Regions from separate parts of the Serpentinimonas maccroryi genome, predicted to be linked through region 1. Evidence: predicted binding sites of a transcription regulator. Region 1 holds the regulator's gene; each other region holds the start of a gene.
The links. The regulator sigma-54, encoded in region 1, starts transcription at its own class of promoters, with help from an activator protein. The targets are predictions, from matches to a motif close to TGGCANGNAANCTGCTTT.
Positions count from the first base shown of each region.

Region 2: SMCB_RS04910 (CmpA/NrtA family ABC transporter substrate-binding protein) is a predicted target of sigma-54. The motif match lies at 4,000-4,017, and genes of this name have one in related genera.
Region 3: SMCB_RS12055 (TorF family putative porin) is a predicted target of sigma-54. The motif match lies at 2,885-2,902, and genes of this name have one in related genera.
Region 4: glnK (P-II family nitrogen regulator) is a predicted target of sigma-54. The motif match lies at 3,107-3,124, and genes of this name have one in related genera.

Region 1 covers NZ_AP014569.1:2,352,404-2,359,813, reverse strand. Annotated here, with positions in the region: gene SMCB_RS10875 (LysR family transcriptional regulator) at 1-80, opposite strand, end outside; gene SMCB_RS10870 (TFIIB-type zinc ribbon-containing protein) at 184-546, shown strand; gene SMCB_RS10865 (THUMP domain-containing class I SAM-dependent RNA methyltransferase) at 762-2,093, opposite strand; gene rpoN (RNA polymerase factor sigma-54) at 2,110-3,876, opposite strand; gene lptB (LPS export ABC transporter ATP-binding protein) at 3,890-4,648, opposite strand; gene lptA (lipopolysaccharide transport periplasmic protein LptA) at 4,645-5,313, opposite strand; gene SMCB_RS10845 (thiol:disulfide interchange protein DsbA/DsbL) at 5,552-6,223, opposite strand; gene SMCB_RS10840 (SPOR domain-containing protein) at 6,347-6,985, opposite strand; gene argS (arginine--tRNA ligase) at 7,027-7,410, opposite strand, start outside.
Region 2 covers NZ_AP014569.1:1,046,795-1,054,204, reverse strand. Annotated here, with positions in the region: gene nirB (nitrite reductase large subunit NirB) at 1-711, opposite strand, end outside; gene SMCB_RS04920 (ABC transporter ATP-binding protein) at 711-1,541, opposite strand; gene ntrB (nitrate ABC transporter permease) at 1,538-2,461, opposite strand; gene SMCB_RS04910 (CmpA/NrtA family ABC transporter substrate-binding protein) at 2,474-3,799, opposite strand; gene SMCB_RS04905 (nitrate regulatory protein) at 4,114-5,400, opposite strand; gene tsaD (tRNA (adenosine(37)-N6)-threonylcarbamoyltransferase complex transferase subunit TsaD) at 5,529-6,578, shown strand; gene greA (transcription elongation factor GreA) at 6,763-7,239, shown strand; gene folD (bifunctional methylenetetrahydrofolate dehydrogenase/methenyltetrahydrofolate cyclohydrolase FolD) at 7,256-7,410, opposite strand, start outside.
Region 3 covers NZ_AP014569.1:206,615-214,024, forward strand. Annotated here, with positions in the region: gene SMCB_RS00950 (enoyl-CoA hydratase) at 1-612, shown strand, start outside; gene SMCB_RS00955 (thioesterase family protein) at 626-1,120, shown strand; gene SMCB_RS00960 (hypothetical protein) at 1,252-2,769, shown strand; gene SMCB_RS12055 (TorF family putative porin) at 2,944-3,630, shown strand; gene SMCB_RS00970 (hypothetical protein) at 3,763-4,083, shown strand; gene mpl (UDP-N-acetylmuramate:L-alanyl-gamma-D-glutamyl-meso-diaminopimelate ligase) at 4,077-5,573, opposite strand; gene SMCB_RS00980 (sensor domain-containing protein) at 5,583-7,410, opposite strand, start outside.
Region 4 covers NZ_AP014569.1:340,780-348,189, reverse strand. Annotated here, with positions in the region: gene SMCB_RS01540 (GspE/PulE family protein) at 1-663, opposite strand, end outside; gene SMCB_RS01535 (YifB family Mg chelatase-like AAA ATPase) at 1,388-2,935, opposite strand; gene glnK (P-II family nitrogen regulator) at 3,234-3,572, shown strand; gene SMCB_RS01525 (ammonium transporter) at 3,608-5,056, shown strand; gene SMCB_RS01520 (hypothetical protein) at 5,203-5,421, shown strand; gene SMCB_RS01515 (cell division protein ZapA) at 5,418-5,762, shown strand; gene SMCB_RS01510 (sulfite exporter TauE/SafE family protein) at 6,115-6,942, shown strand; gene SMCB_RS12315 (SWIB/MDM2 domain-containing protein) at 7,167-7,410, shown strand, end outside.

The sequences.
Region 1 (7,410 bases):
GCGGCGGCATTGGACATGCCGCCCTCTTGGGCCACGATCCAGAAGTAGTACAGGTGGCGGTAGCTGTAGGTGAGGCTCATGTTCAGCTTGGTTCGATGCGAGATTGCCCGATATTCTGCTTTATTGCGCGCCCCAAAGGCCCTAGACTGCAAGCTCCCTTCAACTGGCCCCAAGGAGCCTTGCATGAAATGCCCCAACTGTGTGGATGTGGAACTGCTGCTGAGCGATCGCCAGGGTGTGGAGATCGACTACTGCCCGCAATGCCGCGGCGTCTGGCTCGACCGTGGCGAGCTCGACAAGCTGATCGAGCGCAGCCTGAGTCCGTCGCCCGGGCGCGCGCGCCATCAAGACGCCCCGCTGCGCCAGCCCGATTTCCAAGACTCCGACTTTCGCAAGCGCAGCGGCGGCGCTGCGCCGGGGGGACTGGGCGCCAAACTCGGCGGCTTGGCCGGGCTGGGTGGCCTCGGTGGTGGCCTGCCGGGTGGCTTTGCGGCTGGAAGCAAGCAGAAAAAGAAAAAATCGTGGCTCAGCGATATTTTTGACTGAAGCCCGGCCCCCCGCCTTGCCTGCGCAGACGAAAAAAAACCTGGCTCTAAAGGAGCCAGGTTTGAAAGCCTTTTTGCTGTCACACACAAAGGCACCCGCTCAGGGAGGAAAAGCGGGGGGCCGGGATTAACCAGCCCAGCGCAAGTGTAAACCAAGTTCAGCACAAGCATCAACTCGGGCTGCCAAAAATCCCCTATTGCGGAAATATGTATGCGCTATTGAGGGGGCTGGCTTTCGGGGCGGGTGCCGGCGCCGGCGCGGGGCGTGCGTGCGCTGCCCGCCACGAGGTCGAAACGAAACAGGCGGCACTCGATCGGGCCGTTCCACAGCGGCACCCGGCGCGAGGGTTTGAGCCGCATCTGTCCCGGCAGCTGCGGGTCGGGGGTCAGCAGCCAGGCGGTCCAGCCGGCGTAGTGTTTTTTCCAGTGGCTGGCCAGTTGCGCGAAAAAATCGGCGTTCTCCTGCCCATCGGCGTGGCGCGCGCTTTCGCGGCCTGCACCCTGGGCGGGGCCCGGGGGCGAACCCGGTTGCGCTCGCGCCCGCTCCTGTGCCGGCTGGCCGGCCACCCCGGCGGCAGCGATGCGCTCGCCATAGGGCGGGTTGAGCAGCATCACCCCGGGCGTGGGGCATGGCGGCAGGCGCTCGAGGGCGTCGCCGCCGCGCCACTCGATGGCATGCGCCACGCCAGCGCGTTCGGCGTTGCGGCGCGCAAAATCGACCATGCGAAAAGACACGTCGGAGCCAAACACCAAGGGCTGGCCACCGGGCAGGGGGCGCTCGGCGGCCTCGGCTTGCAGCCGCAGCGCCTGCCAGCGTTCGGGCCGGTGTGGCAGCAGGCGCTCGAAACCAAAGCGGCGCAGTTTGCCCGGCGCGATCTGCAAGGCGCGCTGCGCGGCTTCGATGGCCACCGTGCCGCTGCCGCAGCAGGGGTCGTAGAGCGGCTGCGGCTGACCTTGGGCGTCCAGGCCAGTCCAGCCGCTGGCGGCGATCATCGCGGCGGCCAGCGTTTCTTTGAGCGGCGCATCGCCCGTGTCGCTGCGCCAGCCGCGCTTGAACAGCGGCTCGCCCGAGGTATCGATGTAGAGCCAGACCTGATCCGGCCCCAGGTGGGCGTGCAGGCGCACCTGGGGTTGCACGGTATCGACGCTGGGGCGCTGGCCAAAGCGCTCGCGCATGCGGTCGCAGACCGCGTCTTTGATGCGCAGGGCGGCAAAGTTCAGGCTCTGGAACGGGCACTGGTGGGCCGTGAGCTCGACCTTGAAGGTCTGCGCGGGCGTGAACCACAGCTCCCACAGCACCTGGTGGGCGGCTTGGTAGAGCGCGTCTTCGTGCGGGCAAGGTTGCAGCGCCAGCCGCACCAGCACGCGCTGGGCCAGCCGGCTGTGCAGGTTGAGCCGCAGCACATCGTCCCAGGTGCCGGTGAGCTCGACGCCGCCGCGCTGGCGCTGCGCGCTGGCGGCCGCCGCTGGGCAGATGGCTTGCACTTCGGCCAGCAGGAAGTCTTCCACCCCGGCGGGGCAGGGCAGGAACAGGGTCAGGTTGTGCATGGTGGGCTGGGGCCGTTCAGAGCGCGCGGCGCAGATGGGTGGGGGCGATGCGCAGCGCCTCGCGGTATTTGGCCACGGTGCGGCGCGCGCAGGCGATGCCCTGGGCCTTGAGCAGGTCGGCGATCTGGTTGTCGCTCAAGGGCTGCTGGGGGTTTTCGGCGGCGATGAGCTGCTGAATCAGGGCGCGCACGGCGGTGCTGGAGGTGTGGGCGCCGGCCTCGGTGGCCAGCGCGGAGCCAAAAAAGTATTTGAATTCGAAGGTGCCTTGCGGCGTGGCCATGAACTTGGCGCTGGTCACGCGGCTGATGGTGGATTCGTGCAGCCCGACCTCGTCAGCGATTTCGCGCAGCACCAGCGGCCGCATGGCCAAGTCGCCGTGGCGGAAAAACTGGTGCTGGCGTTCGACGATGGCCGTGGCCACGCGCAAGATGGTGTCGAAGCGCTGCTGCACGTTTTTGATGAACCAGCGCGCCTCTTGCAGCCGCTGCTGCAGGCCGGCGTGGGCCTCGCCGCCCCGGCCTTGGCGCAGGGCCAGCGCGTAGGCGTCTTGCAGGCGCAGCCGCGGCAGCACCTCGGGGTTGAGCGCGACCTTGAAGCCGCTGCCTTGCACCGTCACGATCACGTCGGGGCGCAGCTGGTGCGGCTCGAGCACGGCAAAGCGACGGCCGGGCTTGGGTTCGAGGCGGGCGATGAGGCCAAAGGCGGCGCGCACCAGCGCTTCGCTGCAGCGGCACAGCTGCGCCAGGCGGCGGCTGTCGCGCCGCGCCAGCAGATCGAGCGGCTGCTGGCAGATGGCCAGCGCGGTGCGGCTCTCGGGGCTGTTGCGCAGCTCCAGTATCTGCAGCTGCAAGCACTCGGCCAAGTGGCGCGCACCCACACCGGTGGGCTCCATTTGCTGCAGATGCTCGAGGGCCTGCTGCAGCGCGTGCAACCAGTGCGCCAGCCGCGGGTCTGGCGCTGGTGGGTCGGTCGGCCCAGCGCGGTTGCCGGTGGCGGGTGCGCTTGCAATGAGGGATTCGCTGGCCTTGATCGCCTCAAAGGCGCGCTCCTGGGCGCACAGCGCCGCAGCCAATTCATCGAGCCCATCGGCCAGGTAGCCGTTGTCGTCGAGCGATTCGATCAGCGCGTGCAGCGCCAGCGCCACGCTGGGCTCGAGCCGCAGCGCCCCGGCTTGTTGGTGCAGGTGCTGCGCCAGCGACTCGGGCGCGCGCGCCCAATCGGGGCCCGAACCGTCGTCGGCGTCGGGCGCGGCGCCGTTGCGCAGCGCGCCCGGTTCGCCCCAATCGAGGCCTTCGCCCTGCGCTCCCAGCTCGCCCGGTTCGCCGGCCTCGGCTTGCGCGCCCATTCCCAGCGCCGCTGCCTCGCCATCCCAGGCGGCTTCGAAGGCGGTGTCGAGCGCCGGCACTTCGTTGGCCGATACCTCGTGGGCCGATACCTCATAGGCCACAGCCGAATCCATGCCGGATTGCGCATCCGCTTCGGGGCTGGCTGCGGCCCAAGGCGGCTCGGGCGGAGCGAGCGCGCTGGCTTCGGGCGCGCCGCCTAGGCCGTCATCGGAGGTGGAAGCTAGGCCACGGTCGGGGCTGCCATCGAGGCTGCCATCGAGGGAGTCGCTTGGCGTGTCGTCCGAGGTATCGCGCTCCAAAAAGGGGTTGTCGTCGAGCATCTGCCCCAGCTCTTGCTCCAGCTCCAGCGTGCTCAGCTGCAGCAGGCGGATCGATTGCTGCAGCTGCGGCGTGAGCGCCAGGCTCTGGCTCAAGCGCAGCGACAGTCCTTGCTTCATGGCGGCAGCGTGCTCAAAGGCGGAAGTGCTCGCCCAGATAGACCCGGCGCACCTCGGGGTTGGCCACGATCTCGGCCGGGGTGCCTTGGGCCAACACGCGGCCGTCGCTGATGATGCAGGCGTGGTCGCAGATGCCCAGCGTTTCGCGCACGTTGTGGTCGGTGATCAGCACGCCGATGCCGCGCTCTTTCAAGTAGCCGATGATGCGCTGGATCTCGATCACGGCGATCGGGTCGATGCCGGCAAAGGGCTCGTCGAGTAGGATGAAGCGCGGGTCGGTGGCCAGGGCGCGGGCGATCTCGACCCGGCGCCGCTCGCCACCCGACAGCGCCGGCGCGGGGGCATCGCGCAAATGGCCCACGTGCAACTCGTCGAGCAAGGCCTCGAGGCGCTGCTCGATGCGCTGCGGCGACAGCGGCCGGCCGTCGGGGTCGCGCTGCAATTCCAGCACCGCACGCACGTTCTCGGCCACCGTGAGCTTGCGAAAAATCGAGGCCTCTTGGGGCAGGTAGCCCAAGCCCATTTGGGCGCGGCGGTGGATGGGCAAGCCGTGGATCGCCTGTCCGTCCAGAAAGATGGTGCCGGCGTCGGGCCGAATCAGCCCCACGATGAGGTAGAACGAGGTCGTCTTGCCGGCGCCGTTGGGGCCCAGCAGGCCCACCACCTCGCCGCTGGCCACGCGCAGCGACACGTCTTTGACGACTTGGCGGCGGCCGTAGCTTTTTTGCAGCCCGCGCACGTCCAGGCTGCTGCGCGCTGCATCCGCCTTCACCGGCGCGGCTCCAGTTGCGGGCTGGGTTGCAGCGGCGGGGCGGGAGCGCGAGGTGCGGTGGCTGGCGTGGTGCCAGGTGCTGTGGCGGGCGTAGCGCCCGGTGGTGCCTCCGGTCGGGGCGTGATCACGGCGCGCACGCGCCCCAAGGGGTTTTCGGGGGTGCGCGCTGCCGTGCCGCCCTCGACCGAGAAACGCTCGGTTTGGCGGTTGATGACGATCAGGCTGCCGCTGGCTTGGTCGCTTAGCGCGCCAGCGCGCAGTCGGCGCAGCACCGCCTGGTCGATCAGGCGCAGCACACCGGTGGCGCTGTCGTACTCGATGCGCAGCGCCTCGCCTTCGAGCAGTTCGTTCAGGCCCGGGCGCTGCTGGCGAAAAAACGCGCGTTGGCCTGCGGCGCCTTGCAGCACCCCGGACTGGTTGCCTTGGGCATCCTGGCGCAACTCGGCGCGTTGCCCGCGCAGCAGCAGCGTGCCTTGGGTGATGACCACGTTGCCGGTGAACACACTGACCATCCCGGCTTGATCGTGGTTGAGGGCATCGGCCTCGATCAGCATGGGTTGCGCCGGTTGTGCGCCCTGTGCCGGCTGCGCGTGCAAGCCGGGGGCCAGACCCAGCGCCAAGGCGGCGCTCAAGGTCAAGCGCGCCAGCACTTGGCGCAGTGGCATGAGGCGATTGGAAGCGCAAAAGGGGCGCGGCACGGAAATTGCATAAGCCATAGCCAGCATTGTAGCCACGCCTGCGCTACTTGGCTTAGTCGGCAGATTTGCACTGCCGCAGCGCGCAGGGCCAAGGCTGGCCGTGGCTGAAGGCGGCGGTACTCAGATCACAGGCGGTAGCCAGAGCCAAAGCCCGACTTATTAAGCCCGACTCCTTGAGCCCAACCCGTTGTGCCCGCCGCCAAACTTAAGACCGCCCTTGGCCCGCCCGCACCCGAGCGATCAGGGCGTCGGCAATCTGCACCGTGCGCTGGGCTTGGCCCGGGATGTAAAAGCGCCCGGCTATGCCCAGCGCCGGGGTGCCCTCGACCTGGTAGGCGTCTTGCAACTGGGTGGCGCGGCGCACCCGCCCGACCACGGCGAAGGAGTTGTAGGTTTGGGTGAACTGGGCCCGATCGAGCCCGGCGCTGGCCGCCCATTGGGCGATGGCTTCGGCGTTGTGCAGGCGCTGGCGCTGCGGGCCGTGGACGGCTTGGAACACGCGCTCGTGGTGGCTGTCGAGGCGGCCCATGGCTTCGAGGGTGTAATACAGGCGCTGCAGCGGCTCAAAATCGGGCGTAAAGCCCACCGGCACATGCCGCACCAGCACATCGGCGGGCACGGTCTGCTTCCAAGCCTTGAAGACCGGCACGAAGTTGTAGCAGTGGATGCAGGTGTAGGCGAAAAACTCCAGCACCTCGATGCGCCCAGCCGGGGCATCGACCGGCGCCGGCTGGCGCAAGCGGCGGTAGTGCGTGCCTTCACGAAAAGCCCCGGCAGTGGGTGCAGACACCGTTTGGGCGGCAAGGGGCAAAGCGCTGCCGGCGGTGGCAAGGCCGCCCAAGCCCATCAGGGCTTGAGAAAAGAGTCGTCTGTGCATGGTGCGTCCTCGGTTTGGATAGGGCACAAAAAAAGGGCTGCGCGGTCGTGCTCTGATTGGGGGTTGGACTGGGCCCTTGAAGTTCCGCGGTTTTACCAGCTGTTGCAAACCTGGGGGCAGGCTTTAGCGCGCCACGCGCACCAGCGCGGTTTCCACGTTTTGCGCTTGTAGGCGCTGGCCGATGGCGTCGGCTTCGGCTTGGGTGGCAAAGGGGCCCAGCCGCACCCGGAACATGGTGCGGCCATTTTGTTGGCGCTCGCTCACGCTGGCATCAAGGCCCAGCATGGCGAGTCGGGCGCGTTGGGCCTGCGCCTCTTCGGCGCTGCCAAAGGCGCCTGCTTGGACGAAGTAGCTGATGCCGGCGGCGGCAGCAGTTGCGGGAGTGGCGGCGGCAGCAGCGGTGCGTTGCTCGATCAACTGAGCCAGCGGGTCGGCAGCGGGCGCGGGTGCGGCGGCAGCGGGAGCGGCAGCGGGAGTGGGTGCAGGTGCCGCGGGAGGGGCCGCAGCCGCATCCGGGGATTGCAGCGCAGCCGGCGCGGCCGGCCGGGTCGAGAGCCCGGCGTTGGGGTTCCAGTTGCGGTTTTGTTCGGCCTCCAGTGCCGCAGACCCGGCCGGTCGCTGCGTGTTGCGGTCCTCAAGCGGCGTTTCCGAGCGCGTGACGTAGAGCGCCACCAGCAGCGCCAACGCCAGCCCCAGCAACAGGCCGGCAGCGAAACCCAACAGAGTGCCGCCACGGAGGCGGGTACGGGGCGTGGTGTACATCGGTCGTATTGCGGTGCGAGAGGGGTGGGTGGAGGCGGGTTTCACATCTTCGTGGGCGCGCTCACACCGAGCAGCGCCAAGCCATTGTGCAACACTTGCGCGGTCGCCGCCACCAGCGCCAGCCGGGCGTGTTTGAGCAGCGGGTCATCGACCAAAATCCGCTCGGCGTCGTAGTAGCTGTGGTACATGGCGGCCAGTTCGCGCAGATAAAAGCTCAGGTCGTGCGGGGCAAAATCGGCGGCGGCGTTGCTCAGCATCTCGGGGTAGCGCGCCAGCAGGCGCAGCAGCGCTTGCGCTTGCGGGCTTTGCAGCGGGCTCAGGTCGGCCGCTTGCAGCTGCTCGGGCGCACCGCCCCAAGCCGCCAGCACCGAGCAGATGCGCGCGTGAGCGTACTGCACGTAGTAGACCGGGTTGTCGTTGTTTTG
Region 2 (7,410 bases), 1.3 Mb from region 1:
GGCACCGGGCAGCAGCGCCTCGGTCTGGGCGCCGAGCAGAAACTTCAGGCCGCGCGCCTGCAGCGAGCGCTGCAGCAATGCGGCGGCGCGCTGGTCGAGCTGGCGCTCCATCAACCACGGGGCCGCATGCACCACGGTCACCTCCATGCCGCGCTTCATCAGCCCGTTGGCGGCTTCTAGGCCCAGCAGGCCGCCGCCGATCACTACCGCCTGCCGGTGCTGCGCTGCGGCAGCGATCATGGCCTCGGTGTCGGCGATGTCGCGGTAGCCTTGCACGCCGGGCAGTTGCGCTCCGGGGATGGGCAGGATGAAGGCGTTGGAGCCGGTGGCCAGGATCAAGCGGTCGTAGGCGACGGTGTGCGTGGCCCCGCCGGGCCCGCTGGCGTGCACCAGGCGCCGGGTGCGGTCCACCGCGCTGACGCTCCAGCCGGCGTGCAGAGTGATGCCGTGCTGGCGGTACCAGCCCCAGTCGTTGAGCACGATCTGCTCGGGCTCCTGCTCGCCGGCCAGCACCGGCGAGAGCAGGATGCGGTTGTAGTTGGGGTGCGGCTCGGCGCCAAAGACGGTGATGTCGTACAGCTCGGGGCTGAGCTTGAGCAGCTCTTCGAGCGTGCGCACGCCGGCCATGCCGTTGCCCACCAGCACCAGCTTGGGGCGCGGGGCTGGGGTTGGGGTGGCTGGCGCGGCGCCGTGGGGGGAGGTGGATTCCATCATGCGGCCTCTTTGTGCACGTGCGTCTGGCGGGTGTACAAAAAATCGAGCACTTCTTTGCGGCATTGCAGGTACGTGGGGTGGTCCGCCAGTGCCACGCGCTGGCGCGGGCGCGCCAGGGGCACCGTCAGCACCTCACCGATGGTGGCCGAGGGGCCGTTGGTGAGCATCACGATGCGGTCCGAGAGCAGCACCGCTTCATCCACGTCGTGCGTCACCATCACCACGGTGCTGTGGGTGCGAACCACGATCTCAAGCAGTTCGTCTTGCAGCTTGGCGCGTGTCAGGGCGTCGAGCGCGCCGAAGGGCTCATCGAGCAGCAGCACCTTGGGCTCCATGGCCAGCGCGCGCGCGATGCCGACGCGCTGCTTCATGCCGCCGCTGATTTCCCCCGGGCGCCGTTGCGCGGCGTGGCTCAGGCCCACCAGCTCCAGCGCCGCGTGGGTGCGCGCCGCCAGTTCGGCTTTGCTCTCCGACTTGGCCCCGGCGCTGCGCGATCCGGCCCCAAAGACGCGCTTGACGCCCAGGTGCACGTTCTCAAAACAGGTGAGCCAAGGCAGCAGGGAGTGGTTTTGAAACACCACGGCGCGCTCAGGCCCCGGGCCGGCGATCTCGCGCCCGGCGCACAGCAGCAGCCCCGAGGTCGGCGTGGTCAGGCCGGCGATCAGGTTGAGCAGGGTCGATTTGCCGCAACCCGAGTGCCCGATCAGGGTCACGAACTCGCCCTTGGCGATGCGCAGGTCGATCTGGCGCAGGGCCTCGAACTCGCCGCGCTGGGTTTTGAAGCGCTGTGCCACGCCCTCGATCAAGATGTAGGAGCTGTCGTTCATGATTTGACTTCCTCGAAAGTAAAGGCGCGGGCGATGCTCACCAAGGCCCACTCCAGCAACAGGCCGACCAGGCCGATGACGAAAATCGCCACGATGATGTTCGTGATGTTGAGGTTGTTCCACTCGTCCCAGATCCAAAAGCCGATGCCCACGCCGCCGGTCAGCATTTCGGCCGCCACGATCACCAGCCAAGCGGTGCCCACGGCCAGGCGCACGCCGGTGAGCACGTAGGGCAGCACGGCGGGCAGCAAGATCTGGGTCAGGATGGTCCACTCGCTCAGGTTGAGCACGCGCGCCACGTTCAGGTAGTCTTGCGGTACGCGCTGCACGCCGACGGCGGTGTTGATGATCATGGGCCAGATCGAGCAGATAAAGATGGTCCAGATCGCCGCCGCTTCGGTGCCTTGGAACACCAGCAGCCCAATCGGCAGCCAGGCCAGCGGCGACACCGGCTTGAACAGGCTGATGAGCGGCGCGCACATGCGCCCGGCAAAGACCGAGCGCCCGATCAGAAAACCCAGCGGAATGCCCACCAAGGCCGCCAGACCGAAGCCCAACCCGACGCGCTCGAGCGAGCTGAGCACCTGCCAGCCGATGCCGACATCGCTGGGGCCGTTGACGAAGAAGGGGTCGGAGAACAGCTCCAGCGCCGCGCTCCAGGTCGCGCCCGGGGTTGGGAACTGGCCTTCGCCGCCGCTGGCGGCCAAATGCCACAGGCCGATGAGCAGCAGCAAACCCAACAGCGGCGGCACGACCTGGGGCGGCCATGCGCTGACGTCCCAGCGCGGCCCTTGGGGGCTGGGCGCCAGTTTGACGGCTTGGGTGGCCGGGGCGGTTGGGGTGTGGGCATGTGCAGCCGGGGCGCTGGCCGCGTGGCTGCTCTCCAGCGGTCGGGGGGTATGAAAGACGGCGCTGACCATGGTGGCGGCTCCTTAGGCTTTGACGCTGAAGCTGTCGGCGTAGCGCGCCGGGTCGCGGCCGTTCCAGACCACGCCATCCATCAGGGTGCTGCTGCGCAGCGGCTCGCGCGGCACGCTGATGTTGAGTTGCGTCGCGGCCTGACGGTAGAGCTCGATCTGGTTGATCTGCTGCGCCACTTGCAGGTAGTTGGGGTGCTCGCGCAGCAGGCCCCAGCGTTTGAACTGGGTCAGGAACCACATGCCATCGGACAGGAACGGGAAGTTGACCGCGCCGCCGTCAAAGAACTTCATGTGTTTGGGGTCGTCCCAGGTGCGCCCGAGGCCGTTTTGGTAGCGCCCCAGAATGCGATCCCGGATCACATTGACGCTGGTGTTGACAAAGGGGCGGGCGGCGATGGTCTCGGCCATGCGCAGCTTGTTTTGCAGGCTGGCGTCGATCCAGCGGCTGGCTTCGAGCACCGCCATCATCACGGCGCGCGCGGTGTGGGGGTGGCGGCGCACGAAGTCGGCGCGCGCGCCCAGCACCTTCTCGGGGTGGTCGGGCCACACATCTTGGGTGTTGGCGGCGGTGATGCCGATGCGGTCCACGATGGCGCGGTGGTTCCACGGTTCGCCGACGCAGAACCCGTCCATGTTGCCCACGCGCATATTGGCCACCATCTGCGGCGGCGGCACCGTGATGACCTTGGTGTCACGCAGCGCGTTGACGCCGGCGCTGGCCAGCCAGTAGTACAGCCACATGGCGTGGGTGCCGGTGGGGAAGGTCTGGGCGAAGGTGTAGTCGCGGCGCTCGCGTGCCATCAGTTGCGTCAGCGTGGCCAAGTCCACCGCGCCGCGCTCGGCCAGTTGGCGGCTTAGGGTGATGCCTTGGCCGTTGCGGTTGAGCGTCATCAGCACCGACATATCGGTGCGCGGCCCGCCCAGCCCCAGTTGCAGCCCGTAGATCAGGCCATAGAGCGAATGCGCCATATGCAGTTCGCCGTTGAGCAGCTTGTCGCGCAGACCGGCCCAACTGGCTTCCTTGGACAGGACGATGCGCACCCCATGTTTGCGGTCCAGCTCCAGCACCGAGGCCATGATCACCGAGGCGCTGTCGGTGAGCGGGATGAAGCCGATGCGCACCTCCTCGAGCTCGGGCCGCGCCGCGCCTTGGGCGTGGGCGATCGAGCGCAGGCCGGGCATCAGGCCGGTGCCGGCAGTGGCCAACAGGGCGGCGCCAGCGAGCGCAGCCCCTTGGCGCAGGGCGCTGCGGCGCCCGCTGTGTGTGGCGACGTCGGCGGCTGGCGCCGGGCCGGCTGCCTGGCCATTTGCCGCAGGGCTGGCAGAGTCTGGCGCCAAGGCGGGCCAGGGCTTAGATGGGATAGGGCTGAACGCGGGCATGACAACTCCTGGAACAATGAACAATCGAAAGGCGCTGCAGAAAATGAAAAACGGCGTCCTCCAGTGCCCACCGTGAAAGCGGGTTGGAGGGACGCCGTTGCCCCTGCGGCTCTGCGAGCCGGGTTCGAGCCGCCATTGGCGCGAACCATGCAGTCAATCAAGCAGATTCCGTGCCAAAGTGCTTTGGGGTTGATTTTGCGGGGTGATTGGGGCTCTGGTGCTGCCTTTGCACCCTTTTGCCGCCCCGGCGCACCAAATTCGGGCCCGGTTGCTTACCTTCTTGGTGCAAGCAGGCGGCTCATCGAGAGCACCGCCTCGGCCACATCCACCATGCGCTTGTTCTGGTTCATGGCCAGCTCGCGCAGGGCTTTGTGTGCGGTCGGCTCATCGAGCTGCTGGTGCGCCATGAGCAGGCCTTTGGCGCGCTCGATCAGTTTGCGCTCGTTGAGGCTGGCGCGCAGCGTTTCCAACTCGGCGGCGGCGGCTTGCAGCCGCTGGCCCTGTTCTTGCACCAGGTCGAGCACCGATTTTTCCAAACCGCCCGCCAGCCCTTGGGGTGTGGGCTGGAGGGTGGGGCGCGCAGCCTCAAAAAACGCGCTGCTCCGCTGTGTTTCGCTGGCCCCGTTGGCCCCGTTGGCCGCGCTGCCGGCCTGGTGCTGGCGCTGTTCGAGTTGCCCGATTTCGGCTTGCACCTGCGCCATGCAGGCGCTGGCTTGAGCTACCAAAGATTGCGTCAATTGGTCCTCGACCGGGCGCATTTCGTCCATGCACTGGCTGCAGCAGGCAAACCAGACCCTGCTCTGTGCCGGCTCCAGCGCCCCACCGGCCGGTGTTTGCAGCAGCAAACGGCGCATGCGGCTGCGCTCGACCAGAGGCTGGGCGCGCTGGCGCTCCTGCCAGAATGGCAGCAGCGCTGCGCTGGCAAAGGACTCAAACACTTCCAGGCAACGCTGCTGCGCCTCGATCAGATCAATCAGGTGCGCCTGTTCGTGCGCTTGCGCCTGTGCGCTGGCGAGCAGGGCGGCGCCAGCGGCGCGCTCTTGGCCGGCCCACTCTTTGCCTTGCATCAGGTTGAACAGCGCCACCAGTGGACGCAGCAGTTCGGGCGCGCTGGCGCTGTCGGCGGCCTCGAACACGACCGCCAGCAAACTGGCGATCAGGCGCGCGTAATCGGCCGACAGGCCTTGTGTGCCCAGTGCCATGGCGGCCACGCGCGAGCGCAGCAGCGCCAGCGCCTCCAGCCCTTGCAGCGCGTAGGCCACCCGGCTCAACAGCCGCGCACCGTGCGCTGAGGGGGCGGCGATCAAGGCTGCGGACTCGTGCAGCCACTGCGCGACCCAGCGGTCGGTGCACCGGGTTTGCTGGCGCAAGTCCGATTCGGGTGGGGCCTGCCCCATGCTGGCCTGCCCCACCCAGAGGCTGGAGAGTCCGCGTTCGCGTTGCAATTCATGCACCAGCGCGGCGGTGCTGCGGGCCAGCGCAATGCTCTGCGCCAGCCGCTGCAACTCGCTCAGTTCGGTGTGTTTGGCGGCCAGTAGGAAACTGAGGCTGGAGGTCATCGAGGGGGTGGTCAGGCGGCGCCGGGGTTGCGGCACATGTTTCAAGCAATTTCCATGCCCTTATGGGGCGAGGGAGGGTGTCGCGGTAAGGGTGTCGCGCAATACCGTGCCTGCCTTACACTCATCCCATGCTGATTTTGGGAATCGAAAGCTCGTGCGATGAAACCGGGGTGGCTTTGGTGCGCGCCGAGGCCGGTGCGGCTCCGCCGCGGCTGCTGGCCCAAGCCCTGCACAGCCAGGTGCAGATGCACGAGTCGTATGGCGGCGTGGTGCCCGAACTGGCCAGCCGCGACCACATCCGGCGCGTGTTGCCGCTCACCCACAGCGTGTTGCGGCAGGCCGACTGCACGCTGCAGCAGATCGACTGTTTGGCGTTTACGCGCGGCCCGGGCTTGGCTGGGGCCTTGCTGGTGGGGGCCGGGGTGGCGTGCGGCATGGCGGCGGCGCTGGGCAAGCCCACGCTCGGGGTGCACCACCTCGAGGGGCATCTGCTGTCGCCGTTTTTGAGCGCCGATGCGCCCGAGTTCCCGTTTGTGGCGCTGCTGGTCTCGGGCGGGCACACGCAACTGATGCGCGTCGATGGTGTCGGGCGCTACCACTTGCTGGGCGAGACCATCGACGACGCTGCCGGCGAGGCCTTCGACAAATCGGCCAAGCTGCTCGGGTTGGGCTACCCCGGCGGCCCGGCGCTGGCGCGGTTGGCTGAGCACGGCCGCGCCGACGCCTTCAAGCTGCCGCGCCCGCTGCTGCACAGCGGCGATCTGGATTTTTCCTTTGCCGGCCTCAAAACCGCAGTGCTCACGCAGGTGCGCAAGCTGGGCGCTGAAATCGACGCGCGCCGGGCCGATCTGGCCGCCGCCACCGAGGCCGCCATCGTCGAGGTGCTGCTGAAAAAATCGCTCGCCGCCTTGCAGCAAACCGGTTTGCGGCGGCTGGTGGTGGCCGGCGGCGTGGGTGCCAACCAGCGCTTGCGCCAGCAGCTCGACGCCGCTGCCCAGCGCCTGGGGCTGCGCGTGCACTACCCCGAGCTGCACCTGTGCACCGACAACGGCGCCATGATCGCGCTGGCCGCCGCGATGCGCTGGCAAGCCGGCCTGATGCCCGCCGACGCCCGCGGCGAGGGCTACAGCTTCGCGGTGCGGCCGCGCTGGCCGCTGGCGCAGAGCGCAAGCGCCTAAGCCGCCGCGCAACCGGCTTGATAGGCGCTACACCATCTAAGGGGCACATCGTGCTGCAAGCGCAGTGAGGGCGCCGCGCGAGCGCCGTGGACACGCCGTGGAGCGCAGCCGCGTTCGGGCATAATATCCGTTCATCAACCGCCGGGTCTGCACAGCTCGGCGGTTCGCATTTGGAGACGCAACAATGCCCACCTATCCCGTAACCAAGCGCGGCGCCGAACAGCTCAAATCCGAGTTGCAGCGCCTCAAATCCAGCGACCGCCCGGCGGTCATCAACGCCATCTCCGAGGCGCGCGCCCAAGGCGACCTGAGCGAGAACGCCGACTACGACGCCGCCAAAGAGCGCCAGGGCTTCATCGAAGGCCGCATCGCCGAAATCGAGAGCAAGCTGGCGCAGGCTCAGGTCATCGACCCGGCCACGCTCGACGCCGGCGGCCGGGTGGTGTTTGGGGCCATCGTCGAGCTCGAAGACGAACTCAGTGGCGCGGCGGTTACGTACCAGATCGTGGGCGAAGACGAGGCCGACCTCAAGCAGGGCCTGATCAACATCTCGAGCCCGATCGCGCGCGCCCTGATCGGCAAGGTGGAAGGCGACGTGGCCGAGGTGCAGGCCCCGGGCGGCGTCAAGCGCTACGAAATCATGGCGGTGCGCTACCAGTAAGCAGCCCACCCAGAGGCTAAGCGGCCGCGGCGCGTTCGGCCGCCTGCACGGTGTTGCTCAGCAGCATGGTGATGGTCATGGGCCCGACGCCGCCGGGCACTGGCGTGAGGTAGCCGGCGACCTCTTTGACGCCGGCAAAATCCACGTCACCACACAGTTTGCCGGCGGCGT
Region 3 (7,410 bases), 460 kb from region 1:
CTGCAGGGCGACGCCACCGTGTTTTGCGCCGGCAACGACCTCAATGACTTCTTGCACAGCCCGCCGCTGGGCGCCGATTCGCCGGTGCTGCGTTTTTTGCGCGCCATCGCCAGCTTTCCAAAGCCCTTGCTGGCGGCGGTCTGCGGCCCGGCGGTGGGCATCGGCACCACCTTGCTGCTGCACTGCGACCTGGTCTATGCCGGCGACAACGCAGCCTTCTCGATGCCCTTCGTAAACCTTGGGTTGTGTGCCGAAGGGGCTTCGAGCCTGTTGCTGGCGCAGCTTATGGGGCAGCAGCGCGCCGCCGAGGCGCTGCTGCTCGGTGAACCCTTTTACGCCGAAGCCGCGCTCGAAGCTGGGCTCATCAACAAGGTGCTGCCCCCGACCGAGGTCAACGGCTACGCCCAGAGCGTGGCGCGCAAGCTCGCCGCCAAGCCGCAGCCCTCGCTGCTCGAAACCAAGCGCCTGATGAAGCAAGGCCAGCAAGCGCTGGTGCTGCAAACCATCGAGCAAGAGGCGATGGTGTTTGGCCGCATGCTGCGCGAGCCGGCGGCGAAAGAGGCTTTTGGCGCCTTCATGCAAAAGCGCCAGCCGGATTTTTCGCGTCTGTGAGCCGCACACCTTCATGAGCAAAAACCCATCCGGCGCAGCGCCAGCGCCGCACGTTTTCGAGCCCGAATTCATCGACGGCGTGCGCGAGATTTTCGAGCGCCGCATCCTGTTCAACGCCTTGCTGGGTTTGCAGATCAGCGCCATTAGCCCCGAGCTGGTGACGGCGCAGATCGCCATGCGCCCCGATCTGATCGGGCACTTTGCCCACAACCGCATCCACGGCGGCGTGATCAGCGCTGGGCTCGACGCCATGGGCGGGCTGGCGGTGATGGCCGCCATCGGCGCGCGCCACCTCGACGAGCCGGTGCTGGCGCGCCTGCACCGCTTTGCCAAGCTGGGCACCATCGATCTGCGCATCGACTACCTGCGCCCCGGCATCGGCGAGCGCTTCGAGCTGCGCGCCGAGGTGCTGCGGCTGGGCTCGCGCGTGGCCTCCACCCGCATGGGTTTTCACGCCGCCGACGGCAAGCTGCTGGCCACCGGCGCGGCGGCCTACATCGTGTCCTAGAACTCTGTCGGAATTTGGGGGGCTGCTGGCTGCAAACCGGCCGCAGCGCGCGGTGTCATGGGCGGCACGCGCGGGCTTGTTATGCTTGGCGGCTAAAGCCCCGCCCCTAGCCACCCACGGAGAGCCTCGCCTTGCCGCAATTCGACCTGTTCAACCAGCTCTGGCTGACGCTGTTTCTGGTCATCCCCATGGTGCTGATCGCGCGCACCGTGGTCGCCGGTTCGTGCTATTCGCCGATCCTGATCATCGTCATCTTTGGGCTCGCGCTCGGCCATGTGCTGGTGGCCACTGGGGCCGGTGCGCCGGGTTTGGCCGAGTTCTCGCTCTTGGGGCTGCTCAGCGGCACCACGGTGGTGGTGCTGACGGCGGCCTTTTTTGCCGGCGGGCAGCAGTTGCGGCGCATCTTTGGCCAGTTGCAGGTGCCCCCCGACGACTCGATGCAGCCTTGCACCGAAGAAACCCTACTCGGCACCAACCGCACCCAGCTCATGTTCGTGCTGCGCTCGGTGTTTTTGCTGCTCGGCATCGAGGCCGCCCGGCGTGTGCTCATGGGTGCCGACAGCGGGCCGCTGGTCGCCTACTACCCGCTGATCGCCTACATCGGTCTGTTGCTGGCCTTCATCCTGATCGACCACAAGGCACAGCTGCGCAACAAGCGCGAGTACTTGGGCAAGGGCGTGCTCGAACTCGGTGCGCTGGTGGCGCTGCTGCTGGCGGCTTGGCTGCTGGCGCAAAGCGTGCGCCCCCTGATCGCGCTGCCGACCATCTTCTTTGCCATGCTGCTGGCTTGTGGCATGGGCGCGCTGGCTTGGCGCTGGCAGTTTGGCCCGACGCTGCGTGCGCTGTTGTTTGCCGGCATCCCGGTGGTGCTGGCGGCCAACTTCGTCATCGGCGGCTCGCGCATCGCCGATGCGTTCCAGATCGAGGGCATGAACGCGGTGCTGGCCTACGGCTTCTTTGGCCAGATGCTGTGGATGTTTGGCGGCATCGCGCTGCTGATGTGGTTGGGGCGCACCAATCAGGTGCGCAACCTCGCACCCGGAATGGCCGGCGCGCTCTCACACGCCGGCCTGACCGGGGCCTGCACGGCGGGCGACTTGGGGCCTACGGCGGCGCAGCGGGCGCCGATCATGATCAACGTGCCCTTTGTTGGCCACATCTTCGTCTTTTCCATTCTGGCCGTCAGCATGGAGTATGGGCAGTTGCTGTGGCCGGCGGCGCTGGCGGTGCTCGTGGGCGGGGTGCTGCTCACGGCGCTGGCGCTGCGCAGCCTGAGCCGCGCCGATGGGGCCGATGCGCAAGAGGTCAAGGGCCTGATGCAGTTCTCGCTCGGCTGGCAGCTCACGGCCATGTTCGGCGGCTTGCTGCTGCTGGCGCTGTTTGCCATGCCGCTGGAACATTCGGCCTTGGCCAAGGCGGCCTCGATGTCGCATTTTGGGCTCTTTGCTGCCACCCAAGACGGCATGTTTGGCGCCGAGGCGGCGGGGCTGATCGCGCTCATCTTCTCCATGCCCTTTTTGGTGCACCCGTTCGTGTTCTTCATGTTTGGCCGCGCCATGGCCAACGGCGGCGCCATGCCGCGCTGGCCGGTGTTCGTGCTGGCGGGCGTGGGGCTGCTGGGGGTGGCGCTGACGCTGGCGCGGTTTTGAGCGCAGGGCGGGGGCAGGCCACGCTGGGGCGCAGCCGACCGGGAGCAGGAAATTTGCGCGGCTTGTGGCAGCCCAGCCACAGTCCGGTCCCTTGCTGGTTTTCGTGATTGCACGTTGGCACTTTTTTTGCTTCAATCTGCTGGCGTAGTCCCGAATTTTTACTAGGAGCTTTCCATGCGCACTTTCCCTTTTGCCCTCTCTGCTCTGGCTGTTGCGGCGGCCTTGGCCCTGCCCGCTGCGGCGCAGGCCCAGCTCTCGTTCAACATTGGCGCGGTGTCGCTGTACAAATACAACGGCATCGATCAAGACAGCCGCCAAGGGGAGCGTGCGCGCGACTTCCGGCCGGCCTTGCAAGGCGGGGTCGATTACGATTTCGGCAACGGCTTCTACATCGGCAACTGGAACTCCACCGGGCGCTTTGGCGAGGCCAACCTGGAGATCAACCTCTACGGCGGCTACAGCGGCGAATTCGCCAACGGCATGGGCTTCGATGTGGGCTACATCGCCTACATCTACCCCAACAGTGGCGCCAGCTTGAACGGCAGCGAGGTTTATGGCAGCCTGAGCATGGGCATTTTGACGACCAAGCTCAGTTGGGGCACCAGCGGCTCAATCGATGAGCATGCACGCCTGAGCTTTTTGATCGAGCAGCCCCTGACCGAGCGCCTGACGCTCGAGGCCGGCGTGGGTTTTCGCAACCGCGAAAACCTCAACTCGGGCGCCACCGACTACCGGCTCGGCCTCACCTACGCCCTCACCGAAAGCCTGAGCACCTCGGCGATCTGGTCCGGTGCCGACACCGACCGCGCCGGCCCCGCGGGCAAAGGCCGCTTGGTGCTGGGTCTGACGCAGTCGTTCTGATGTGCTGATTCTGAGTGACTTCGGGTTGTTGCCAGTTGCCGCGCTGCAACACGCAGGGCACAATGGGCCCTGGTGCATCCCGGCATGGGGCCGGAGGTGCGCCGCTTTCAAGCACCACAGGAGCCCGGTTTCATGCGCAGTCAAGTCATCGTCAGTTGGGGTGAGGCCCAAGAATACAAATTCGACTTAGAAGAAATGGAGCCCATGCCCAACGGTTTGGCGCGCGAGTGGCTGGACCAGCAGTTCGTCGATCTGGGGTGCGAGCCGTTGCGCCTGTCGGGCAAGGTGTTGCTGGCCGACAAGGTGGCGGTGATCGCCCGCACCGCTGGCGAGGCCCATTTTTCCGACCCGGCCCATCGCGCTTGGGCGCAGGCCTTTGCCCAAGCCGCCAGCGCCACGCTGGCGCGGCCCGTGGTGCACATCGATGTGCCCACGATGACCGTGAGTTACTGAGCGCTTTTGGGCTTGGCGCAAGCGGGCGCATCAAAGCGCTGCCGCAGCGCTTGCAGCAGCTTGTGGTGCACGCCGCCAAAGCCGCCGTTGCTCATGCACAGCAGGTGGTCGCCGGCTTGCGCGGCGGCCACCGCTTGCTGCACCAGGCTGTCGATGTCGGCGGCCACCACGGCCCGCTCACCCATGGGGGCCAGCGCCGCAGCGGCGTCCCAGCCTAGGCCGCCGCTGTGGCAAAAAGCCAAGTCGGCGCGTTCTAGGCTCCAAGGCAGTTGCGCCTTCATGGTGCCCAGCTTCATGGTGTTGGAGCGCGGCTCGAACAGCGCCAGGATGCGCTGCCCACTGCCGCCGCGGCGGTCGAGCTGGCGCCGCAGGCCATCGATGGTGCTGCGCATGGCACTGGGGTGGTGCGCAAAGTCGTCATAGACCGTGATCGGGCTGGCCTCGTGGGCATTCTCGGGAGCAGCCCCGGCGCCTGCGGGCAGCCCCGGCGCGGGCTTGGCCACGTGCACCCGCCCGCGCACTTCGAGGCGCCGTTTCACGCCCGCAAAGCGGCCCAGCGCCTCGGCCGCCAGCGCCACCGGCACGCCCAAGTGCTCGGCGGCGGCGGCAGCAGCCAAGGCGTTGAGCTGGTTGTGCACCCCGCTCAGCCCCCAGCGCACGCGGCCGCTGGCGTGGCCGCGCTGGCGCAGCACGAAGTCGTCGGCTTCGCCTTCGGCAAAAAAATCGCTCACCGCGCTGCCAAAGCTGCGCTGTTCGCTCCAGCAGCCCTGGTGGAGCACGCGCGCCACGCTTTCTTCGAGGCCGTTGTAAATCACGCGGCCGCTGGCCGGAACGGTGCGCAGCAGGTGGTGAAACTGGCGCTCGATGGCCGCGAGGTCGTCGAAGATGTCGGCGTGGTCGAACTCGAGGTTGTTGAGCACGGCGGTGCGCGGCCGGTAATGCACGAACTTGCTGCGCTTGTCAAAGAAGGCGGTGTCGTATTCGTCGGCCTCGATCACGAATGGGGCCGAGGCCGCCCCCAGCCGCGCCGAGACGCCAAAGTTTTGCGGCACGCCACCGATCAAAAAACCTGGCTGCAGCCCGGCATGCTCCAAAATCCAAGTCAGCATGGCGCTGGTGGTGGTTTTGCCGTGCGTGCCGGCCACCGCCAGCACGTGGCGGCCGTGCAAGATGTGCTCGCTCAGCCACTGCGGGCCGCTGCTGTAGCGCGCGCCCGCATCCAAAATGGCTTCCATGAGCGGGAATTTGGGCGCACCGTCGGGGCCCCGGGCGCGTGACACCACGTTGCCCACCACGTACAGGTCGGGCTGCAGCGCCAGTTGCTCGGCTCCAAAGCCTTCGATCAGCTCGATGCCGAGCGCCTGCAGCTGCTCGCTCATGGGAGGATAGACGCCGGCGTCGCAGCCGGTGACGCGGTGCCCGGCGGCGCGCGCCAAGGCGGCCAGACCGCCCATGAAAGTGCCGCAAATGCCTAAGATGTGGATGTGCATGGAGCGCGATTATCGCGGCTGGAGCCAGCAGGCATGGAACTCCGACGCGGGCACGGCACGCGAGCACAAAAAACCCTGATACTGGTCGCAACCGAGCTCACGCAGGTGCTGTCGCTGTTCTTCCAGCTCCACCCCTTCGGCCACCACCTCCATTTTGAGCGCCCGCGCCAACTGGATGATCGAGGTGACGATGGCGGCATCCACCGCGTCGCTGTGCATGGTGGCGATGAAGCTGCGGTCGATCTTGATCTGCTGCAGCGGGAAGCGCTTGAGGTAACCCAGGCTGGAGTAGCCGGTGCCGAAGTCGTCGAGCGAGAGCCGCACGCCCAAGGCGCGCAGCTCCTGCATCCGCGCCAGCGCTTCGTCGGCGTCCTCGATCAAAATCGACTCGGTCAGCTCCAGCTCCAGCAGATGCGCTTGCAGCCCATAGGTGCTGAGCAGCTGCTGCACCCGCATGACCAAGCCGCCTGGGTGAAATTGCAGCGCCGAGAGGTTGACCGCCACCGGGCACGGCGTGCCCGCGTCCTGCCAGGCGGCAGCTTGGCGCACAGCTTGCTCCAGCACCCAGTCGCCCAAGGCGACGATGAAGCCGGTTTCTTCGGCCACGCCGATGAACTCCCCCGGCAACACCAGGCCGCGCTCCGGGTGTTGCCAGCGCAGCAGCGCCTCGCACGAGCGCATTTGGCCGTTGTGCAGGTCGATGCGCGGCTGGTAGTGCAGCACAAACTGCTGCGCCCGCAAGCCTTGGCGCAGGGCGTGATCGAGCTGCAGGCGCGCCAGCAGGTTGGCGTTCATTTCGGGCCGGTAAAAGCGGTAGTGGCCTTTGCCGCGCCCTTTGACCTCGTACATGGCGGTGTCGGCGTGGCGGATGAGTTCGTCGAGCGTGTCGCCGTCGTCTGGATAGAGCGCAATCCCTAGGCTGCACGACAGGTTGAAGTGCATCTCGTCGATCTCGATCGGGCGCACCATGGCGTCGATCAGCCGCTGGGCGCTGATTTCGGCCCCGATGGCATCGGTCTCATGCAGGTGGACGACGAACTCGTCGCCGCCAAGGCGGCACAGGGTGTCGGTCTGGCGCAGACAGTGCTTGAGCCGGCTGGCGATCTCGATCAGCACCTTGTCGCCAAACAGGTGCCCGAGCGAGTCGTTGATGCTTTTGAAGCGGTCCAGGTCGAGGAACAACACGGCAAAGCCCAAACCACTGCGCTGCGCCAGCCGGATCGCGTGCCCTACGCGTTCGGTCAGGGTCAGGCGGTTGGGCAGGCCGGTGAGCGCGTCGGTGTAGGCGAGCTGTTCGATGCGCTGCTGCGCCGCCACTTTCTCTGATAAATCCTTGGCAAACAGCACCGTGTTCAGCGTCCGCCCCTCGGCGTCGCGCAGCACCACCCAGGAAACCTGCAGGGCCAGCGCAGCACCGTCGGCACGGCGGTGCCAGAGCTCGCCTTGCCAGTAGCCCGCGCCCTCGAGATGCTGGCGCAGAATCTCTAGCCAGTCGATCTGGCTGGGGGCAAAAAACAGCGAGGTGGCAGGCGTGCCCAACAGATCGCTTTCCTGGGTTCGCGTCAAGCTCAGCGTCGCCGGGTTGCAGGCCAGGATGCGTTGCTGTGGGTCGGTGATGAGTATCGCATCGAGGCTGGACTCGAACACCTTGGCGGCGAGCTTGAGCTGTGACTCGGTGGCGTAGCGTTCGGTGATGTCGCGAAAGGCGTAGATGCGCCCGATCGGGCGCCCGCGCGCCAGTTGCGGCCGCGTGATGCGCTCGAGCAAGCGCCCGTTCTGCAACAGCAGCACGTCGGTGGTCTGGAGCAAGGGCGAGCGCTGCAGCAGCCCGAGCTGC
Region 4 (7,410 bases), 600 kb from region 1:
CAGGCTGTTGATGAGCTTGACGAGCGAGTTGTCGGACTGCTCGATGGCGCCGAGCTTGGGGTCGGCGTCGTCGCTGGCTTCTTGCTCGAGCGATTCGAGCAGCTTGTCGGAGCTGGTGGGGGCAAATTCGCCGCCAGCCGCCAGTGCCGCTTGGGTATCGTCGAGACCAAAGCGGGCATAAGCCTCGTTGATGCTCTGTGCCCCGAGCGGGGCACTGGTGAGCGTGGCCACCACCTTGGCCTGCAACACAAAATCCAGCTCTTCGAGCATGCCGCGCCGCGACGGGTCTTCGGCGGCCACCACCACGGTGCCGTTGTGCCATAGAAGCGGCACGATGCGGTGCTTGCGCGCCAGCGCGATCGGCACCCGGCGCAAGGCCTCGGGATCGATCGGAAAGCGCGCCAGATCGACCACCGGGTAACCCATCTTGCGCGCCAGCGCGATGCGCAGGTCGTCGCGCGTGAGCTGGCCGCTTTGCACCAGCAGCTCGCCCAGCGGCACGCTGCGCTCGGATTTCTGGCGCTCCAGCGCGTCTTGCAGTTGCTCTGGGGTAATGAGCCCAAGCGCGGTCAAGGCCTCGCCTATTCGCACCATGGGCATGCGCGACTGCTCTTCGAGTGCCTGCAGCAACTGCTCGGGCTTGACCACCTCCTTGAGCACCAGGTAGTCGCCCAGTTTGCGGTTGCGCAGCTGCTCTTGGGTGCGCGCCGCTTGCTCCACCTGCTCGGTGGTGACTATGTGTTGCTCGACCAACACCTGGCCGATGCTTTCCCCGACCTGCACGCGGCGCAGCACGTGGGCCGGCAAAAAAACCCGTTGCACCCGGTCTTGCGCGTCGAGCGGCACAAACAGGAACACGCCCACGGCAGACTCGAGGTGTCCAATCGTCAACCCCGTTTGCACCGAACCATCGCTGAGCTCGAGGCGGTAGGGCAAGCGCGGGCGGTGGCGCAGCAAATCGTCGGCGCTGCTGGGATGGCTTCCAACCTCTGGGCTGGCGTTGCCCTGGGTGTGCGGCAATGGTGCCAGCGGCTGTGTCAGGCTGATGCGCCTAAACATGTCGAAGCGCAGCGGCATGACGGCACGCGAGGGGGGCACCTGGATGTGAGCCAAACCGGCTGGCAAATCCAGTCCTATCAACCGACAGGGGCGCACTTGGCTGTTGCTTCCCTCAACCTGGCAGTCGAGGCCAGAGGTGTCTGGATTTTCGGAACTGCTTTCAGGCGTGCCGTAGCAGGCATAGGGTGGAGTGGGCCAACGCAATGCAAATGAACTTGGCCGCGTCACCAACTGAGGCTCGGGTATGGCGGTGGCGGCAAAGTTCATGGTCTGGATTGAGGGCAAGGGCTCGCGGCTGACATCATAGGGATGGGATTATGCGGCAGCCTCAAGGGTTTCCCGGCTGTCGGTATTGAACCGCTTCAGCCAGGTGCGCGCCGTGGATGCGCTCGCTGGCGGCCAAGTCGGCGATGGTGCGCGCCACGCGCAGCGCGCGGTGGGTGGCGCGCCCGGACCAGCCCAGCCGCGTGGCGGCTTGCTGCAGCAACTGTGCGGCAGCGGGCTCCAGCGCCGCATGGCGTTGCAGCGCTGGGCCGTGCAGGGTGTGGTTGGCGTGGCCCTGGCGCTGCAGCGCCCGCTCGCGCGCTTGGGCGACGCGCTCGCGCACCGCTGCGCTGGTCTCCGCCGCCGCGCTGTCGAGCAACTGCCCGGGCGGCAGCAGCGGCACCTCCACGTGCAGGTCGATGCGGTCCAGCAAGGGGCCGCTGAGCTTGCCCTGGTAGCGCTGCACTTGGTCGGGGGTGCAGCGGCAGGCCCTGTGGCTGGCCCCCAGATAGCCGCAGGGGCAGGGATTCATGGCAGCCACCAACTGGAAGCGGGCCGGAAAATCGGTCTGGCGCGCCGCGCGCGAGATGCGGATCTGCCCGCTCTCGAGTGGCTCGCGCAAGGCCTCGAGGGCGGCGCGGGGGAATTCGGGCAGCTCATCGAGGAACAGCACGCCGTGGTGCGCCAGCGATATCTCGCCCGGCCGCGGCGGGTTGCCGCCGCCCACTAGCGCGGTGGCGCTGGCGCTGTGGTGCGGCGCGCTAAAAGGCCGCTGGCCCCAGTGCTCGGGCCTGAAGCGCCCCGCCAGCGACGCCACCGCCGCCGCCTCCAGCGCCTGCTGGTCGTCCAGCGCCGGCAGGATGCCGGGCAGGCGCTGCGCCAGCATCGACTTGCCCGAGCCCGGCGGGCCGCTCATCAGCAGGCTGTGCGCGCCCGCGGCAGCGATCTCCAGTGCCCGCCGCGCACCGGCCTGGCCCTTCACATCGGCCAAATCGGGCAAATCTTGCCCCTGCACCGCAGCGCTGCCCTGCAGCAGCACCCAGCCGTCGGGGTGCGCCGGCTCGGGCAACACCATGCCGGCTGGAGCAAAGCGCTGCACCACATCGAGCAGGTGGCGCGCCCGGTACACGCGCGCTTGGCGCACCAAGGCGGCCTCTTCGGCGCTGACCGGGGGCAGCACCAAAGCGGTGCATACGGTTTGACCCGCACCGGCCGCGCGCAAGAAAGCCAGCCCCATGCACAGGGCGCCCCGGATCGGACGCAAGGCGCCGCTGAGCGAGAGCTCGCCAGCAAATTCGTGCCCGGCCAGCGCCGCGCCGTCGATCTGGCCGCTGGCGGCCAAAATGCCCAAGGCGATGGGCAAATCAAAGCGCCCCGACTCCTTGGGCAGGTCGGCCGGGGCTAGGTTAACCGTGATGCGCTTGTTGTGCGGCCACTCCAGCCCGGCGTTCAAGATGGCCGAGCGCACCCGCTCGCGCGCCTCTTTGACCTCGGTGTCGGCCAAGCCCACCAGCGTCAGACTGGGCAGGCCGTTGGCCAAATGCACCTCCACGCTCACCGGCAGGGCCTCGAGCCCGACCAGCGTGCGACTTTGAACCACGCACAAATCCACGTTGAGCTCCCTTGTTGTGTAGGACACAGACCGGGCCAATACCCGCTGGCTGCGGCATCCGCCGCTACATTGCACCAAGTTGGTGCATCGGGAAGCGGACTATCTGGCCGCAGTGTAGCGGCTGGCGCTGCGCTGGGCATGCGCTGGGCGTCGGCATGGCTTCGGTCGGGTTGGCACGCTATGTGCTTAAAGCTAGGCGTGTCAATGGCCCAACCCCCAAGGTTGGGCACCCACAACCGCCGCTGGTCTGGCCGCAAGGCCGATCAGCTCACTATCGACAGTTAAAGAAAGGTTGAACATGAAGCTGGTCACCGCGATCATCAAACCCTTCAAGCTCGACGAGGTGCGCGAAGCGCTATCGAGTCTGGGCGTGCAGGGCATCACCGTCACCGAAGTCAAAGGGTTTGGGCGCCAGAAAGGGCACACCGAGCTCTACCGTGGCGCCGAATACGTGGTCGATTTTCTGCCCAAGGTCAAGATCGACGCCGCCGTGGCCGACGACCTGGTCGAGCGCGTGATCGAGGTCATCGAGGGCGCGGCGCGCACCGGCAAGATCGGCGACGGCAAGATTTTCGTCTTTCCGCTGGAGCAGGTGGTGCGCATCCGCACCGGCGAGACCGGCGCGCAAGCCCTCTGACCCATCAACCCTTTTTCAAACTCCGAGCATCAATCATGAAAAAGTTTCTACTCAGTATGTGTGTGGGCCTGGGGTTGCTGCTGGGCGCATCGGCGGCCATGGCCCAAGCCACCGACGCCGCGCCGGCCGTTGCCCCGATGATGGCACCCGAAGCCCCCGCTGCGGTCGCTCCGGTCGTCGATGCTGTCGCCATGGCTGTGGCTGCTGCACCTGCCGCTGAAGCCGCCGCCGCCGAAGCACCCGCCGCCGAACCCACCCCGCACAAGGGCGACGTTGCTTGGATGCTGGTGGCCACTTTGCTGGTGGTGATGATGGTCATCCCCGGCCTGGCGTTGTTCTACGGCGGCCTGGTGCGCAGCAAAAACATGCTCTCGGTGCTGATGCAAGTCACCGTGGTGTTTTCGCTCGTCATCGTGCTGTGGACGCTCTATGGCTACAGCTTGGCTTTTGGTGGCGAGGGGCTGATCATCGCCAACCTCGACAAAGCCTTCTTGATGGGCATCACCATGGATTCGGTCTCCAACACCTTCACCGAAGGCGTGGTGATTCCGGAGCTGATTTTTGTCGCCTTTCAAGCCACCTTTGCCGGCATTACCTGCGCCATTATCGTCGGCGCCTTTGCCGAGCGCATCAAGTTCAGCGCCGTGCTGATCTTCACTACCATCTGGTTCACTTTCAGCTACATCCCGGTGGCGCACATGGTCTGGGGTTCGGGCGGCTTGCTGATCGGCATGGGCAAAATGGACTTCGCCGGTGGCACTGTGGTGCACTTGACTGCCGCCGTCGCAGCCTTGGTGGGTGCTTACATGATTGGCAAACGCGTCGGCTACGGCAAAGAGGCCATGGCTCCGCACAGCCTGCCCCTGACCCTGGTCGGTGCCGCGCTGCTGTGGGTGGGCTGGTTTGGTTTCAACGCCGGCTCGGCCCTGGAAGCCAACAGCAACGCCACGCTGGCCTTCCTCAACACCCTGATCGCCACCGCCGCCGCTGTGCTGGCCTGGTGCTTGGGCGAGGTGCTGCTCAAGGGCAAGGCCTCGATGCTGGGTGCTGCTTCGGGTGCCGTGGCCGGCTTGGTGGCCATCACCCCAGCCTGCGGTTATGTGGGGCCGCAGGGAGCGATCGTGATCGGCTTGGCCGGCGGCTTCCTGTGCCTGTGGGGCGTCAATGGCCTGAAGAAAATGCTCGGCGCTGACGACACACTCGACGTGTTCGGCCTGCACGGTGTGGGCGGCATTGTGGGTGGCTTGCTCACCGGCGTGTTTGTATCCCCGCTGCTGGGCGGTGGTGGCGATGCCGACTTCAGCATCGTAAGCCAAGTGTCTGTGCAAGCGCTGTCGATGCTGGTGGCGGCGGTCTGGGCGGGCGTGGTGGCGTTCATCGCCTTCAAGGTGGCCGACATGCTGGTGGGCCTGCGCGTGACCGAAGACGAAGAACGCGAAGGTCTGGACATCAGCTCGCACGGCGAGAGCGCTTACAACCGCTGATCTGCGCCACCCACTGATTGCATCCCCAAAGATTGAAGACGAAAGACGGGGGTTTAAGCCCGCCGCGCGACAAGCGTGGCGGGCTTTTTTGTGCACCCGGCTTGCCGCGCCCCGGCAGCACCGCCGCAGCCTACAATGCGCTCTGTATGCCTTCCCAGACCCCTATCGACCAGATTTCCGAGCGCGTCAACCGCTTGCTGGTGCGCCACGAGGAACTGCTGCGCGCCAACCAGTTGTTGCAGCAGCAAGTCGAGGCGCTGCGCCAAGAGCGCGATTTGTTGCGCCTGCAAAGCCAAGCCGTGCGGCAACGGCTCGATGCGCTGATCGAGCAACTGCCCACCGAGTCAGACGACAGCCGCCCATGAACCAGCCTGCCCACAAGCAAATTGAAGTCCAGATCATGGCGCAGACCTACCTGCTGGCTTGCCCAGCCGATGGCGAAGCGGCCTTGCGCGAGGCGGTGACCAAGGTCGATCACGCCATGTGCCGCATCCGCGACGCCGGCAAAGTGAAAGCGCGCGACCGCATCGCCGTGCTGGCCGCGCTCAACATCGCCTACGAGCTGCATCAAAAAGAACCCGGCGGCTTTCGCAACACCTCCTTTGGCCAGACCGAATCGGGCGAATGGCCAGAGCCCAGCGAACGCCTGCAGCATCTGATCGAGCGCCTCGACCAAGCGCTGGCCCACGACGGGCAGCTGCTTTAAGCGCAGGGAACGTCTGCCTGCTGGCACACGCTCAAACCCTGCGCGGCACACACAAGCAAAGCCCCCAATGAGACTCAAAAATCTTTGGTTGCTCTGATTTTTGCGTCTAGAATGGAGCCGTCTGTCACCGTGGCCGGGTTCTATATTTCCTTGAACCAATGCTCTCTGAGCCCGGGCTAGGTACATTGTGCAGTGGGTGTGATCGTCTCGCGTCAGATGAACCCGAAGCTGCTCTGCCCTTGCCCACCTGAACCCCCCCGTTCAGGATGCGGGCCCGGCCCGGTGGCAGACACCTTCTATTGCAAGCGCACGCCGCTTCGCGCTCTATACTTCCCCTCTCAGCTTAACCCCCTTGTCTTTCTTGGCTGTGCTCGACCCGCTGCTGGTGCTGCAACTGCTGCTGCTGGGCCTGTGCGGGGGGTTTTTGGCCGGGCTGCTGGGCATAGGTGGCGGCATGGTGCTGGTGCCCTTTCTCACGGTCATCATGACCAAACAAGGCGTCGATGCAGACTTGGCCGTCAAAATGGCGATTGCCACCGGCATGGCCACCATCGTCTTTACCTCGCTCTCGAGCGTGCGGGCGCACCACCTGCGCGGGGCGGTGCGCTGGGACATCTGGCGCCGCTTCGTGCCCGGCATCGTGCTGGGTGCGGCGCTGGCCAGCCTAGGCGTCTTTGCGGCGCTCAACGGCCAGACCCTGGCGCTGGTTTTTGCGCTGTTCGTGGCTTTTTCAGCCACCCAGATGTGGCTGGACCAAAAACCCGCCGCCAGCCGCACCCTGCCCGGCCCAGCGGGCCAGCTGGCGGCTGGCGGCGGCATCGGCTTTGTCTCGGGTTTGGTGGGCGCCGGCGGCGGCTTCATCAGCGTGCCGCTGCTGGTCTGGTGCAACGTGGCCATGCACCAAGCGGTGGCCACCAGCGCCGCGCTGGGGTTCCCGATCGCGCTGGCCAATTCAATCGGTTATGCGCTGGCCGGGCACAACACGCCGGGTCTGCCCGCGGCGTCGCTGGGCTACATTTTTCTGCCGGCGCTGCTGGTGATCGCCTTGGCCAGCGTGCTCGGCGCCCCGCTGGGGGCGCGGGCGGCGCATGCGCTGCCGGTGCGGCCGCTCAAGCGCCTGTTTGCGCTGGTGCTGTATGCGCTGGCGGCCTTTATGCTCTACCAAGGCCTCAGAGGCTGAAATGAAACTGCCCCCACGCTCGCTACGCTCGCTGCCCCCCAAGGAGGCGCTTCATTGACTTCGGGCGGCCGGGCGCCACTGAGAGGCTAAGGCACACCGAATGACAAAAAAATTACCGCTGCAAGTCGATCCAAATACCCACTTTGGGTTTAGGATGCCAAGGCGCTGCGCTGGGCGTTATGCCGCCGTTGCAGCGAAACCCAACCCACAGAAGGAATCAACAAATGGCAACTGCGAAAAAAGCGCCTGCTGCGAAGGCTCCCACCCCCAAAGCACCCGCTGCCAAGGCCCCAGCCAAGGCCCCTGCGGCCAAAGCTCCTGCGGCCAGCACCGCCCCCCCGGCTGCAAAGGCCGCACCCAAGGCAGCCGCCAAGGCCAGTGCGCCGGCGGCCCCGGCTGCTCCTGCCAAGCGCACCCCCAATGCGGCCTTCATGAAACCCATGACCCCCAGCGCGGCTTTGGCGGCCG